One region of the Shewanella mangrovisoli genome, then DNA from elsewhere that is predicted to be linked to it. Evidence: predicted binding sites of a transcription regulator. Region 1 holds the regulator's gene; each other region holds the start of a gene.
The links. The regulator sigma-54, encoded in region 1, starts transcription at its own class of promoters, with help from an activator protein. The targets are predictions, from matches to a motif close to GTTGGCACGNNNNTNGNNT.
Positions count from the first base shown of each region.

Region 2: the regulator sigma-54 is predicted to act here: its motif matches at 1,696-1,714, upstream of K0H60_RS03025 (TorF family putative porin).
Region 3: the regulator sigma-54 is predicted to act here: its motif matches at 1,476-1,494, upstream of K0H60_RS04505 (nitric-oxide reductase large subunit).

Region 1 is NZ_CP080412.1:831,197-836,580, reverse strand. It holds gene K0H60_RS03705 (KpsF/GutQ family sugar-phosphate isomerase) at 1-726, shown strand, start outside; gene kdsC (3-deoxy-manno-octulosonate-8-phosphatase KdsC) at 726-1,277, shown strand; gene lptC (LPS export ABC transporter periplasmic protein LptC) at 1,274-1,834, shown strand; gene lptA (lipopolysaccharide transport periplasmic protein LptA) at 1,821-2,372, shown strand; gene lptB (LPS export ABC transporter ATP-binding protein) at 2,369-3,100, shown strand; gene K0H60_RS03680 (RNA polymerase factor sigma-54) at 3,207-4,682, shown strand; gene hpf (ribosome hibernation promoting factor) at 4,711-4,998, shown strand; gene ptsN (PTS IIA-like nitrogen regulatory protein PtsN) at 5,001-5,384, shown strand, end outside.
Region 2 is NZ_CP080412.1:678,474-683,857, forward strand. It holds gene rimK (30S ribosomal protein S6--L-glutamate ligase) at 1-860, shown strand, start outside; gene K0H60_RS03025 (TorF family putative porin) at 911-1,603, opposite strand; gene K0H60_RS03030 (HU family DNA-binding protein) at 1,893-2,165, opposite strand; gene K0H60_RS03035 (response regulator) at 2,312-3,109, opposite strand; gene K0H60_RS03040 (hypothetical protein) at 3,184-3,567, opposite strand; gene K0H60_RS03045 (DUF4240 domain-containing protein) at 3,692-4,201, shown strand; gene K0H60_RS03050 (hypothetical protein) at 4,208-4,522, opposite strand; gene K0H60_RS03055 (hypothetical protein) at 4,672-4,980, opposite strand; gene K0H60_RS03060 (DUF3016 domain-containing protein) at 5,253-5,384, shown strand, end outside.
Region 3 is NZ_CP080412.1:1,009,505-1,014,888, reverse strand. It holds gene K0H60_RS04510 (potassium/proton antiporter) at 1-916, opposite strand, end outside; gene K0H60_RS04505 (nitric-oxide reductase large subunit) at 1,539-3,824, shown strand; gene norR (nitric oxide reductase transcriptional regulator NorR) at 4,017-5,384, shown strand, end outside.

The DNA of each region.
Region 1 (5,384 bases):
GGTGATCTAGGCGTGCTCTCGGACAATGATGTGATTCTTGCGATTTCAAACTCGGGCGAGTCGAGCGAAATCCTCGCGCTGATGCCGGTCATCCAGCGTAAAGCCATCCCTGTGATTGCCATGACAGGCAAGCCAGAATCCACCATGGCGCGTCTATCTAAAATTCATTTATGTATTGAGGTGCCAGAGGAAGCCTGTCCGCTTGGGCTGGCGCCAACTTCAAGCACCACAGCAACCTTAGTCATGGGTGATGCCATCGCCATTGCGCTGCTGCAAGCCAAAGGCTTTACCCGGGAAGATTTCGCCATGTCCCATCCGGGCGGCGCCTTAGGTCGTAAGCTGCTGCTTAAAGTCAGCAACGTGATGCACAGCGGCGATGATTTACCTTTGGTTAAACACGATATCTGCATCACCGATGCTCTGTATGAGATCTCCAAGAAAGGCCTTGGCATGACGGCGGTTATCGATGAACAAAACAAACTCGTGGGTATCTTTACCGACGGCGACCTGCGCCGGGTTATCGATGCCCAAGTCAACCTTCGCACCACGCCTATCGCCGATGTGATGACGCGAAACTGTGTCACAATTACTGAAAACGTTTTAGCGGCGCAGGCGCTGCAAGTGATGGATTCCAAAAATATCAACGGCCTGATAGTGATAGATAAAGAACATCATCCTGTCGGTGCTCTCAATATGCTCGATATGGTTAAAGCGGGAGTGATTTAATGCCACAGCAAGGTTTTTACGGCCCCATCAGCGACGATGTTTGGCAAAGGGCGCAAAAAATTAAACTGCTGATCTGCGATGTGGACGGGGTGTTTTCCGACGGCCGCATTTATTTGAGCAACTCAGGGGAAGAGCTCAAAGCCTTCCACACCCGCGATGGTTATGGCGTGCGCTCGTTACTGACCAGTGGTTTTAATCTGGCGGTTATCACTGGCCGTCAGTCTAAAATTGTCGAAAACCGCATGACGGCGCTGGGTGTGACCCATATTTATCAGGGCGTGGATAATAAATTCGTTCCCTATGAAGAGCTGCTGTCGCTCTACAATGTCACCCCAGAAGAAGTCGCCTATATCGGTGATGATATTGTCGACCTGCCGGTGATGAATGTGGTCGGCTTGGCTGTCTGTGTCGCCGATGGTCACCCCTATGTCCGTCAACATGCCCATTTTGTGACTCACTTAAATGGTGGGCATGGCGCACTCAGGGAACTCACGGATCTGCTCTTATTGAGCCAAAACAAGTTCACTTCCGCCCATGGGATGAGCATATGAGTCGTGTGACCCTCGCCATTATCGCCTTTTTTGGTACTGCGCTGGTGCTATATTGGCAAGTGCAGCAAAAACGCGGTGGCGATACGGATGACAGCTTGAACGTCAGTGACAGACCCGATTACATTATCGAAGATCTGCGCAGTATTGAGTTTAATGAACAAGGGCAAGTTAACAGTCGCGTCACGGCAAAGCACATGGAACACTATGAGCTGAAAAACCAAACCGACTTTACTGAGCCCGTCTATCTTGTCTATCCCGACCAAGGTAAAGCAAAATGGCAGATCCGAGCCGACCAAGGTCGACTCAACAAAGATACCGGCAAGGTTGTATTAGAAAATAATGTTATTATCGATGCCATCAGCCCTGGTGAACCCATACAGACATTGTCCACCAGTTTTTTAGAACTCGATCTCAACACTATGATAATGACCTCTGACCGCATCATTTACGTCACAGGGAAAGATTTTAATATTCAAGGGCAAGGCCTTTATGCCGACCTTAACGCGCAGGAAGTGCAATTGACCAGTCAGGTAGTAGGAACCTATGAAGCAAAATAACATATTACTTGCCGGCCTAATGCTAATCACCAGCATGAGTGCCTTCGCCAAGGTCGGTGACTTACAGCAAGAAGTGAAAATTAAAGCCGTTAGCCAAACTGCGGACATTAAAAACAATCAGATCATTTTCTTCGGTCCGGTTGAAGTCACCCAAGGCTCGATTAAAATCCATGCAGATCAACTACGTGCATTTTCTGCCGAAGGGGAAAACAGCAAGATTTTAGTGGCAACGGGTAACCCTGCGACTTACAGCCAAATTCTCGACGATGGACGCCCAGCTTCGGCTAGCGCCAAAGAAATTCGCTACGAAATGGCGACCCGCACCCTGACCTTAACAGGCTCAGCGACCCTAGACCAAGCGGGTAGCCAAGTGACGGGTAACCTCATCCGTTACGATATTATTCAGCAAAAACTGATCGCTGAGAGCACAGGTAGCGGCGATGATCGCGTGATTACCATTATTCAACCTGACAACTATCAGGAAGAACTCAAGAATCAGCCTGCGGACAAACCTGTGAAAAAACAGGATTCTAAATGACCCAAATCACCTTAAAAGCACAGAATCTCGCTAAGAGTTATAAGAGTCGTCAGGTTGTGAAAGATGTCAGCCTGACGGTCAAAACGGGTCAAGTCGTCGGCCTGCTCGGCCCAAACGGTGCGGGTAAAACCACCACCTTTTACATGGTCGTGGGCTTAGTCAAAAGCGATAAAGGCCATATCTTTATCGACGATGATGATTTAACCGCCGATCCCATGCACCTGCGCGCCCGCAAAGGCATTGGTTACCTGCCACAGGAAGCCAGTATCTTTCGCAAGCTGACAGTGCACGACAATATCATGGCGGTACTGCAAACCCGTAAAGAGCTCAATCGCGACCAACGCGAAGAAGAGCTGGAACATCTGCTCGAAGAGTTCCATATCACCCATATTCGCGATAGCCAAGGCATGTCGTTATCGGGCGGTGAACGTCGCCGCGTCGAAATTGCCCGCGCCTTAGCGGCCAATCCTAAGTTTATTCTGCTCGATGAACCCTTCGCCGGTGTCGACCCGATTTCGGTTATCGATATCAAGAAAATCATCGAACAACTCAAGAGCCGAGGCCTTGGGGTACTGATCACAGACCACAATGTGCGCGAGACTTTAGACGTCTGTGAACATGCCTACATTGTCAGTCACGGAAACCTGATTGCCGAAGGAACTCCCGCAGAGATCTTAGACAATCAGCAAGTTAGGGCTGTGTACTTAGGTGAACAATTCAGGCTATAGTTACTTAAACAGAGCCAATTAGCCTTGAATTTTGGCTTAGTAAGCGCCATCAATATGATAACAAGCGGCCTAAATTCAAAATAATAACGTAGGGATCAGCGGTAACATGAAAGCGTCACTCCAGCTCAAACTGGGTCAACAGTTAACCATGACGCCACAACTTCAACAGGCCATTCGTCTGTTGCAATTGTCGTCATTGGAACTGCAGCAAGAGATCCAGCAAGCCTTAGACTCTAATCCTCTTCTCGAGCTGGAAGAGGAGCAATTCGACGCGCCTACCGAACGTAAGCAAGATATCGCCGATACCGACTTTAGCGAAACGACAGCTCAGCCACAGGAACAAGATAATTCCACCGTAGACATTGCCGAGTCGCTGACCAAAGAATCCCTGCCCGAAGAACTCCCCATGGACACCACTTGGGATGAAGTCTTTACCGCATCGCCAAACTCAGGTTCTGGCGCTAGCCGTGAAGATGACATGCCCTTCCAAGGGGAAACCAGTGAAGGCCTGTACGAACATTTAGAATGGCAAAAAAACCTCACGCCCTTCTCTGAAACCGATTTAGCCATCGCCACCGCGATTATTGATGCCATTGACGATCAAGGTTATCTCACTCAAAGTACTGAAGATATCCTCGAGGCCATGGGCAATCCCGAGATAGAACTGGATGAAGTCGAAGCCGTACTCAAGCGCATTCAACACTTCGATCCCGTCGGTGTCGCCGCAAGGGATTTAAGCGAATGTCTGCTTATCCAACTCTCCCATTTTTCGCCAGATACCCCACACCTCGAAAACGCCCGTATGTTGATCAAAGATCATTTAGATCTGATCGCTGCCCGCGACTTTAGGTTGTTGATGCGTAAAACCAAGCTTAAGGAAGATGATCTGCGCGAGAGCATTGCCCTCATCCAAACCTTAAACCCTCGCCCCGGTTTGCTCATCACCCCTGTCGATGAAGAATATGTCATCCCCGATGTGTCGGTGTCGAAGAAAAATGGTCGCTGGGTGGTCGAGTTAAACCCGGACTGCATGCCAAAAATCAATGTAAATCAGCAATATGCAGCCATGGCGCGCAGCACCAAAAGCCAAGCCGATAGCCAATTTATCCGCGGGCATCTGCAAGAAGCCAAGTGGTTTATTAAAAGCCTTGAAAGCCGTAACGAAACACTGCTCAAGGTGGCAAACTGCATAGTGCAATACCAACAGGGTTTCTTCGAATACGGTGAAGAAGCCATGAAACCTATGGTCCTAAACGATATCGCCGAGGCGGTAGAGATGCATGAGTCCACCATTTCACGGGTGACCACACAAAAATACATGCATACCCCAAAGGGACTTTTTGAACTAAAATATTTCTTCTCAAGCCACGTCGGGACTGATGATGGCGGTGAGTGCTCATCCACGGCAATCAGAGCCTTCATTAAGAAACTGGTTGCAGCGGAAAACCAGAAAAAACCATTAAGCGACAGCAAGATGGCGCAGCTTCTGGCAGAACAGGGAATTAACGTTGCGCGCAGAACCATTGCGAAGTACCGAGAGGCGATGCTTATTCCCCCTTCCAATCAGCGTAAAAGTTTATAGCCTAAAGTGGAAATCGGAGGACGTTTATATGCAAATAAACCTGAGTGGACACCATATCGAGATTACTGAATCGTTACGGGCTTATGTTGAGGAAAAGTTTTCAAAACTTGAACGTCATTTCGAACAGATCAATAATGTGCACGTTGTGCTCAATGTTGAGAAAATGCAACAAATTGCCGAAGCGAGAATCAACCTCACCGGTGGTGAAGTCTTCGCGACTTCAGAGCATGCAGATATGTATGCTGCCATAGACGTCCTGATCGACAAGCTTGATCGTCAGGTTATTAAACACAAAGAGAAGTTAACAAAACACTAGCAATGGAACTTCGTACCATACTGCGGCCGGAATGCACGACCTGCGCCACTCCGGGCAGTAAGAAAAAGGTACTGGAACTTATCAGCGACTTAGCCGCTGCCCAGTACCCCACCCTCTCATCTCAAGAGATCTTCGAAAGCCTAGTGGCGCGCGAAAAGATGGGGAGCACAGGTATAGGTAACGGCATCGCCATTCCACATGGTCGATTAACCGATATAACACAACCCATAGCCATATTGGTGAAATGTGAGGAGCCGATAGCCTTTGATGCTATCGATAAACAACCTGTCGACATTTTATTTGCGCTGCTGGTGCCTGCTGACCAATGTCAACAGCACTTAAGCACTTTGTCCTGCATGGCTGAAAAGCTCAGCGACAAGCAAATA
Region 2 (5,384 bases), 150 kb from region 1:
GACGCCTCGTGGCGGCCTGCGAGAGCCGTGGTCATGAGGCTGTGGTTATTAATACCTTGAATTGCTACATGAATATCAACTCCATCAAGCCGAGCATTCATTACCAAGGCCAAGAGTTAACGGGGTTCGATGCCATTATCCCGCGCATTCACGCCAGCGTGACCTTTTACGGCTGCGCCGTAGTGCGCCAGTTTGAAATGATGGGGGTATTTGCCGCCAACGACTCTATTTCAATCGCGCGTTCACGGGACAAGTTACGCGCGCTGCAATTGCTTTCCCGCAAAGGTATTGGCATGCCTATTACTGGATTTGCCAATAAACCCAATGATATTCCCGATTTGATTAACATGGTGGGCGGCGCGCCCTTAGTGATTAAGTTGCTGGAAGGCACTCAAGGGATTGGCGTGGTGTTGGCCGAGACCAAAACCGCCGCCGAGAGCGTGATCGAAGCCTTTTTAGGGCTGAAAGCCAATATTATGGTGCAGGAATATATTAAGGAGTCCAACGGCAGCGATATTCGCTGTTTTGTGGTCGGCGATAAAGTGGTGGCTTCGATGAAGCGCCAAGGGCCTGAGGGAGATTTTCGCTCTAACCTGCACTTAGGTGGCTGTGGTGAGAAAGTCAAAATCACCCCTGCGGAGCGCAAGATGGCGGTCGCTGCAGTGAAAGCCATGGGCTTAGTGGTGGCAGGGGTCGATATTTTACGTTCGAATCGCGGTCCCTTGATCCTTGAGGTGAACTCGGCGCCCGGTATTGAAGGGATTGAACAGACCACGGGGATCTCGGTCACTGAACCCATCGTAGAGTACATTGAGAAGATGGTATCGGCGCGTAAATCGAATCGCGCCGTAATTGCCTAATAAAAAACGCCGCGATTATTGCGGCGTTTATATTTTACTCGCGCTTAATTTTATAAATCAAAGCCGTAGGAATAGCCTAAAACTACCTTGGCATCATCACCCTGCAGATCTGTATCCGACACCATAAATGAGACGGTTCCCATGCTGGTATCGGCACTCAGAGTAACGTTGTAATCTGCGTAGTTATCTTCGCCAAACCAAGATTCAACCACATCGCCACTGGAGTAGCCGTAGTGCAAAGACAGGCTGAGTTTATCCGTCAGCGGGAAAGATGCCGTGGCAGCAAGGTAACTCATGTCCTTGTTATCTAATGGTTCGGCTGCGACATCATCACCCGCATTGATCACCTGTGAGTAACTGAGTTCAAACCATTTCCAGGTGATAGCGCCATGCAGTTCACCAAAATCGATGCTGCCTTCAGCATCTGGATAGGCATAGTAAAGGTAGCCAATATCGTAGCTGAGGTCTTCGGTGATGTTGCCGCCGTAGCCTGCGTAGAGATCTAGCTCATAACTGGTATCGTCGCCAAAGTCGACATTCGATGCCCAAGTGCCGGCATAGAATCCAGAGTCATGGCTATAGTCTATGCCTCCTTGGATTGCGACCGAGTCATTGGTTTGAGTGACCCCGCGCCATAGATAGTTAGACGTGCCGCCAATATTGCCGGACACCGCCGCAAAGGCGTTGGTGGTTAGTAACAATCCCGTCGATAATGCCAAAACGCTGTACAGTGATTTTCTCATTCTCATCCCCTCGATTGACTTATTTATCGATTCACTCATGTCACCACCGAGCGGGTGACATTGGTGCATCATGGTTTTTTCTGATAAGGGAATTGCTAATCACATGCCATTATTTGAACATCATTAAAAACAAATGGTTACAAAATCATTGTTAATAAAATGTTTTAAAATGCTCAAAAATGGAGCGGTGCGCGCACTGTATTTGTGCAAAAAATCATCTTTCATGCTTTTCGCAGGGCAAAAAAAACGCCCCACAAAGGAGGCGTTTTATAGAATGATGTCGAGCGAATTAGTTCACACTATCACGCAAGGTTTTACCCGCTTTAAACTTAGGCACAGTGGCTTCAGCGATCTGGATTTCTTTACCTGTCTGTGGGTTACGGCCAGTACGAGCTGCGCGAGTCGTGGTTTCAAAAGAGCCAAATCCAACGATAGAGATCTTGTCACCGTTTTTCATTGATTCAGTAATAGCTGCTTCGAAAGATTTCAATGCACGTGCTGCTTCAGCTTTAGTGATATCGGCATTTTCTGCAATCTTGGCAATAAGTTCAGTTTTGTTCATCTTTATTGTCTCTTCTTTCCGTAGATTTATTAAGTCAGCGTGCCTAACATGCCACAAGGTTTAGCCGTTGGAAAGCCCTTTGCTGCGGGCTTGTGTCCTATAAGTAACAAAAATGCAGAATATTTGCCCCGTTCGTGACTTAGGTTTTATTCTTCGAGCAACTGATATAAGAGCTGCTTCACCAATTTGGGTTCGAAGGGTTTATCACACAGCGCATTGACGCCCGCCTGCGAGACATTGCTCAAGTGAGCATCATTTGCCTCGGAAGACACCATGAGGATAGGCACATGGGATTGCTGGCTTTCATTACGGATAAATTGGGTGAGTGCCAGACCATCGACACTGGGCATATTGTAATCGGTAATAATCAGGTCAAACATATTATTACGCATTAACTCAATGGCTTGAGCACCATCTTCCGCTTCGGTGATCTGCTTGATCCCAAGGTTGCCAATTGTACGTTTAATCACATTGCGGGCCATGCGGCTGTCATCAACCACGAGCACACGCACGTCGTGTACATCGAAGTGACTCAGGTCGAGCTCATCATGGCTGAGTAAATCGATAGTTGCATTCAACGCCTTGCCTAAGTGTTCGGCATTAAAGGGCTTTGGCAGAATTGCGACCACGCCAGACTGACGAAAAATCTCCAATTGCTCACGGCGACATTCGCTCGAAACCAACATAAATTGAATGTCTTTGTATTCACTGTTGGTGCGCAGGTAGCTTAAAAACTCGGTCGCGGTGCCATCTTCAAAATACATGGCGCTGGCGATGAGATCCGGTTTGTGGCGTGCTATCAATTCTTTCGCTTGAGCCAAATCAGCCGCATTTTGGATGCTGATAATGCCTTCTTGCTGTAAGCGCTTGATGATAATCCGGCGCTGGGTTTCCGATGGCTCAACAATGAGAATCGAGAGTTCGCTGGGCGATAAATGAGTCATAGTGGCTGGCTTTATCAGGTCTTTTAGGGAGCCGTTAACTTAGGCTATAAACAAGGGCTTAGCAATAAACAGGCTTATGCTTTTACCTTTGCGGTTAAATAATTATGGCTGACGCGGGAAAAGGCTATCCAATACTGCACAGATAACAAGGCGATGATGCTTAAGACTAAGGGCAACATAGGGATGTTGTGGCCTTCAACCACCACTTTTACGTCCTGCGGGGTAATTTGATAGGCGATAATCGCAGTAATCCCCAATGCCGACAGGCCTAAGGTCTGTAATCCAATATAAATTTTCAGCACTAAGCTAGACCAAGGCGCCTGAGTGAGTATGCCAAACAACACTGGCAAAACGCCTAAGCTAAAGAGATCGAACGAACCAGTAGCAACGGCACGCAGTAGCGCGACTACGGCAAAGAGGGTGTAGAGGGCAATCAGTAGAATAAGACGTTTAGGCATTGACTTGGGTTTATTGGTTATTTTAAGTGGAGCAAGTGTAGGAAAAGCCCCGAACTGAGTCCAGCATAACCGTATTATCATGTAGAATACGCCTTTGCTTGGGCATTCAATATTAGGTTAAGTGATGACAGAAGTAGAATTTTGGGACTTAGTGACCCGCAGTGAGCCAGCGCAATCCCAGGAGTCTTTAGCGCAGGCATTAAAGCAAAAGTTGGCAGCGCTGAGTGACGAAGAGTTAAAAGCTTTTGATAAATTGTTTGGCCAACAGATGCGCCGAAGCTACTTATGGTCGGTGTGGGGAGCGGCTTATATCATCACGGGCTGTGATTCCGATTATGCCTTTGCCGAGTTTCGCGCGTTTCTGATCTCACTTGGGCAGGTGCGTTACGAGGCGGTGATTGCCAATCCTGACACTTTGGCGCAACTATCGGCATGGCCTGAGAAAGACGGCTACGCCTATCCTTTTATCGAAGATTACGACTTGATCGCGGGTCAACTATTTGAAGACAGAACGGGTAAGGAGTTGCCTTTTATGCCGTCTGGCAAGGCGACACCAGCGGGTAAAAAATTTAGCACTAAGCCCAAAGATTTAAAGCAGCAATATCCTGAGCTTAGCGCGCGTTTTCCGTTTTAATTTGGCTTACGAGCGTAAGCAGGCATTGCTACTGATATCGAAGGTCATGCCGTAGCGAGGGCAAGTCAGGCACATCAGTTGATGCTCTTGCTCCGCTAATTCGCGGCTAAAGTCTTGGTCGAGCTGTTCAGTCATGCGCTCTTCTGCCTGCTGTTGTGACTGAGCCAGTTTATCAAAGTGCGATTTCACCACTTGCTGCTGCGCAGTGCTGAGGGTGGTGGCATGGCTAGGTAAACTGATGAGTGTGCCTAGGGTGAGCAGTGTCAGTAAGGCAAACTTTGCCATCATAGGTTGCTGTAGCTTTACGGTTGTTAGTTTCATAGATCACTCCAAATTTAAATTACCGATAATCGGTTAGTCTTTAAATCGTCGTTTGGCTTTCATCGTGCATCCATGACAAACAAAACCAAAGGTATTGCTGAGAAATTAAGCATACTGGAGGGATCTTGAACCTTGGCTGAACCGCTATCTTACTGCTCGTTTCGCATCTCTTGGCATTGAAAACCCTGTTTACGGGAATCGAAGCCGCACTTTAGACCACACTCCCAAGGCACATTATCGTAAAAGGAAGATTGCTCTTTGGCATAGTCTCGACAGGCTTCATAACTGTCGAAATTATCCATTTTCTTATACTTCCCAGAATCATAACCATGGGTATAAATAAAGGATGACCAAGTTTCTGGGCGCGTGTCTTTCTCTCCCGAAGAGATAAACCAAATGGCGCTGGCAAAGCATGTAAAGAGGATTAACACAAACACAGGTACAACGGGGAATTTCATTTTTGAGTCGTGGTCATAAAAGATTGAGCGAAGGATAATACTTTTTTAAGTAAGATGCGCGTTAAATGATCACAAATTAATAACTTTGCACTCGTTTGGTGCGTTAAGATACAAAAAGATACGGATTGATAGCGACTAACTTAAATTATTTACCAATCTATACAAAAGCTTACTTAGTCTATGCTGTCATAAATACGATTTTGCATTAAGCTGAAGTTCAGGTTAGATTTTGTACGGTATATGGCAGAAACAATTAGGCCTAGGAGGCAAAGATGAAAGTTCAGTTCCTATTACTCGCCAGTGTGTTGAGTTGCAGTGCTGTATGGGCCGCAGACGAGGCGAAAACCGACCCAGTGACAGAAGATGGGGTGGTTAAGATTGTTTGGCAAAACCCAAAAGCTTTC
Region 3 (5,384 bases), 180 kb from region 1:
ACGCTAAGCCCGGTAACCAAATATCCAACAAGTCAGACGGTGTGAGCAGCAGCCCTAATACGAGGAACATACCGATTTGGCTAACCCAAGTCATGCCATCCAATACGTTTAGGATGGCATGGCGACCACGGGTAGGCTTGTTGCCGAGGAAGAGACCGACGAGATAAATCGACAGAATGCCGCTACCGCCGAGTTTGTTCGAGGCGGCATAAATCATCAGACCGCCACTGAGCACTAAAATCGAATACAAGCCTTCGGCAAGCTTGCTTAGATTCACCAACTTCCACAGCAGCCAACCGCCGCCAAGACCGAGGAAAATCCCCAAGCCAAACTGCTTGATAAAGCTTATCAGCATAAAGCTTACGGATAACTCGGCGTCCACATTAGCGAGGATGGCAATCAGGGTCACGGTTAAAAACACCGCCATTGGGTCGTTACTGCCCGATTCGATTTCCAGCGTCGCGCCAACACGCTCGTTAAGGCTACGGCCCTTTAATAGCGAGAATACCGCCGCCGCATCAGTGGAGCCGACAATTGCCCCCACCAGCAAGCCTTGCAACCAGTGTAAGTCAAATAACCATGCGGCCATTACGCCCGTGATACTAGTGGTGATAGCGACCCCAAAGGTCGCCAGCGACAATGCTGGCCACAGTGCCACCCTAAAGCTCGCGACCCGCGTGCGCATACCGCCATCGAGCAAGATAATGGCTAAGGCTAAGTTACTGACAAGATAAGCGGTTGAGTAGTCGTCAAACAGAATACCGCCGGGACCATCCTCCCCGGCTAAAATCCCTACTGCGAGGAAAATTAATAAGATAGGGATACCCAAGCGCGAAGACACGGGACTTAACAAAACACTCACAGCGGCAAGCAAGGCACCGATCAGAAAAAAACTATTGATGGAATCTGCATCCACACATGCCTCCTTAAATACAAGAGTGTTTAGTTAAACGATAAAGAAATCACCTAGATTAAAAATGACTCAATTGAAAATTTTTGTGTTTCTATACTAGCATAAAAAATGCAAATTAATGGAGTTTTAAATATTAAATTTCAAACATCTACATCCAAATCCTCAGTGAAAGACCATTTTGACTAACTTTTACATAAAAACCAGTACAACCATAAACACCTACCGAACATGAACTCAAGCTCATAAACAAGATAAAACCTTTATTTATCAATACATTTAAAAATAGCATTCCATATAAACTCACTGTATACCGCCAAAATCGCCAGGATAACTATATAAAAATATGCCGTATTCGCTAAAAGTCAGCTTAAGTCCAGTTAAACTCTGCAATAACTTGAAAGCATAGATAAAATCACCTTTCCCATTGTGTTATCGACATACAAGCCTCTAAAGATGTCATAAAGACAATCACTGTCATATCAACAATCAATATTCAGTATCAAAAAGACAATCAAGCATAGAGTGAAATTTATATTCTTCTTTATTTTCAACAACAAAAAGGCTTGGCACGTATTACGCAATAGCAGGTGAAACGTATCAAAATGACGTTGCATCAAGGAGACTTATGAGCAAACAAAAACTCACCGCTATCGCACTGCTTATTGTGCTGATTGCTTCATTCACTGTGCTGCTGAGCATAGGCAGTGAAATTTATCGGGAAAAACCGCCAATCCCCACTGCATATACCGATGTAAATGGTCAGGTTGTGTTTAGCGAAAATGATATCGAACAAGGTCAATTGGTCTGGCGCTCCATGGGCGGCCATCAACTGGGTTCGGTTTGGGGACATGGCTCTTATGTTGCCCCGGATTGGACTGCCGACTGGTTACACAGAGAAGCCGAAGCTTGGCTCGATATTCGCGCAGAGCAGCAATATCAAACGCCGTTTGCCCAATTAAACTCCCAACAAAAAGCTGGGCTTGAACAAGCCTTAAGGGAAGATTTACGCCATAACAGCGTCGAGCCACAGGCCGATGGCACAGTGCTGATCCGCTTGTCCGACACTCGTATCGAGGCGATAGATAAGGTCGAGCAGCATTATTTATCCCTGTTTGGGAGCGATCCGGAGCTTAGCAACCTTCGTGAACAATACGCCATGAAAGAAGGCACTGTGCCCGATCTAGCGCGCCGCGAACAACTCAATGCGTTCCTCTTTTGGGGAGCCTGGGCGGCAATCACCGAGCGCCCCGATGCCCCCTATACCTACACCAATAACTGGCCCTTCGATCCCCAGCTAGGCAATACACCGACCTCGGATAATATCGTTTGGTCGATACTCAGTATTGTGACCTTAATTGCGGGGATTGGCGGATTGATCTGGCACCATGCGAGCGGCAAGCATGAGAGTCTGCCCAAGCCCTCGGAGCAAGATCCGCTGTTTTTCACTAAACCCACCGCCTCACAAAAAGCCGTCGGCAAATACTTCATCACGGCAATTGGTCTGTTTTTACTGCAAATTTTACTCGGCGGGATCACGGCCCACTATGCGGTTGAAGGCCAAGAGTTTTACGGTTTACCGATTTCGGAAATACTCCCCTACTCAGTGACTCGTACCTGGCACACCCAGTTAGCGGTATTTTGGATAGCCACGGCCTGGTTAGGCACAGGGCTGTATATTGCTCCCGCCTTATCGGGTTATGAGCCGAAATATCAACGTCTCGGCGTTAACGTACTCTGGGTAGCCTTGGTCGTCGTGGTACTTGGCTCGATGGCGGGCGAATGGATTGGGGTGCAGCAGTATTTTGACCTCGACATGAACTTCCTCTTTGGTCACCAAGGATATGAGTACATCGATCTTGGCCGAGTATGGCAAATCTTACTCCTCGTCGGATTATTGATTTGGCTGGCTTTAGTCACCGCCGCCATCAAACCCGCTCTTAAAGTGCAAGGCGAGATGCGCCCTGTGATTTGGGTACTCTATGCCTCCTGTGTGGCGATTGGCTTGTTCTATGGCGCCGGCCTCTTTATGGGTAAACACGCCAACTTAGCGATTGCAGAATATTGGCGTTGGTGGGTTGTACACCTGTGGGTTGAAGGCTTCTTCGAAACCTTTGCCACCGCCGTTATCGCCTTGATGTTGGTACGTTTAGGGTTAATCCGCGGTCGCAGTGCCAACGGTGCGGTGTTATTCACGACAGTGATCTTCTTAACAGGAGGTTTGATTGGCACCCTACACCACCTCTACTTTACTGGCACACCCACCTCAGTGATCGCTTGGGGCGCCATCTTCTCCGCCTTAGAAGTCGTCCCCCTCGCCATAATTGGTTTTGAAGCGATGGAAACCTACCGTCTGCGCAAAGCCAGTGGCTGGATGCAACGTTATCATTGGGCGATGATGTTCTTTGTGGCGACCGCGTTTTGGAACTTAGTCGGTGCAGGTATGCTGGGCTTTTTAATCAATCCACCTATCTCGCTCTATTACATTCAAGGATTAAACACCACGGCCACCCACGGTCACGCCGCCTTTATGGGCGTGTACGGTATGCTGGGCATGGGCTTGATGCTCTTCTGTCTGCGGGGCCTCACCGGCAATATGCAGTGGAATGACAAAATGCTCAAGGGCGCCTTCTGGAGCCTCAACATTGGCCTAGCGGCTATGGTGTTTATGTCGTTATTGCCCGTGGGGATTACGCAGTTTTTTGCCGTCATCGACCATGGATATTGGTTCGCCCGTTCGCCAGAAGTGATCCATAGTCCACTGGTTGAAAGGCTGGTTTGGATGCGCATGTTTGGGGATGTCATCTTCAGCATCGGCGGTCTCTTAATGGGCGCCTTCTTAATCGATTTGATCAGAAAAGCCCTGAATAAACCTGCCAAAGTACAACAGGAAGTCTTACAACCCCATCACTAACGACAGCGATTAATCCGATCTGACCAAGGTGTCGTTTAGGCACCTTGGTTGCTTAGTTTGATGGCCTGCGCCGTTTATCGTTTACCACGCTTTTATAGCCATACCACAATAACGGTTAGCAGTGTCTAAATAACCTGTGTCAATATAACAATCAATGCTATAAATCAGGGGAACCTCGCTGCTGGAGTTTTTATGGCCCTTAGTCAAACCGACCTTACCCGTATCGCACTGGACATTACCTCAGGTTTAGCCCACAGGGACCGCTTCTCACGCTTGCTCGATACGGTGAGAGCTAACCTGCACTGTGACGCGGCAGCGCTACTGACCTTCCATGGACACTATTTTACCCCGCTGGCTATCGACGGTTTGAACGAGGATGTGCTCGGCAGACGCTTTATCCTGAATGAACATCCAAGGCTTGAGGCCATTGCCCGGGCGGGCGATATAGTGCGCTTTCCCGCCGACAGTGAACTTGCCGATCCCTACGATGGCTTGATCCCCAATCAAACCGGGGCATTGAAGGTTCATGCCTGTATCGGACTGCCCTTATTTGCCGACGAACAGCTTATCGGCGCCGTGACTATCGATGCCTTTAATCCCCTACAATTCGACCAATTCAGCAATACTGAGCTGCGCAGCTTAAGTGCGATTGCCGCTGCATCCTTAAGCAACGCCCTGCTGGTTGAAAAACTGGAGCGCATGGCACTCAATAGCCACTCGACCCATGTGCAGGAAAAAAGCCCGAACCTTAACCACGATGCCGAAATCATCGGTAACTCGCCCCAGATGCAAAGCTTGAATCGTGAGATTGAAGTCGTTGCCCATAGTGACCTTAACGTACTGATTTTAGGCGAAACAGGAACGGGCAAAGAGTTAGTCGCCCAGGCAATCCATCAAAAATCCGCGAGACAGCACAAACCCTTGGTTTATCTCAATTGCGCGGCGCTTCCTGAATCGGTTGCCGAGAGTGAACTCTTTGGCCATATTAAAGGCGCATTTACCGGTGCCATCAGCCATCGCAGTGGCAAGTTTGAAATGGCCGATAAGGGCACACTCTTTCTAGACGAGATTGGCGAGCTTCCGCTCACGCTTCAGGCCAAGTTGCTGCGGGTCTTACAATATGGCGATATTCAAAAAGTGGGGGATGATCGCAGTCTTAAAGTCGATGTGCGTATCATTGCCGCCACCAATAAGGATCTGAAGACAGAAGTGCTGGCTGGCCGTTTTAGGGCCGATCTTTACCATAGGTTGAGTGTGTTTCCCCTGCTGGTGCCGCCCCTGCGGGAGCGCGAGCAGGACATCACCTTGTTGAGTGGATTCTTCGCCGAGCGATATCGGCAAAAACTCGGGATGAAGCAGCTTAACTTCAGCCCCAGTAGCTTAATCTTGCTCAATCAATATACTTGGCCGGGCAATGTGCGCGAACTAGAGCACGCCATTCATAGGGCAACCGTACTGGCGCGAGTGTCGGCACAGGATGGCTGCTGCACCATAGCACCACAACATTTTGATTTACCGTTTAAACAAAGCCCTGTAGAGACAAACGCATCGGCAAGCTTA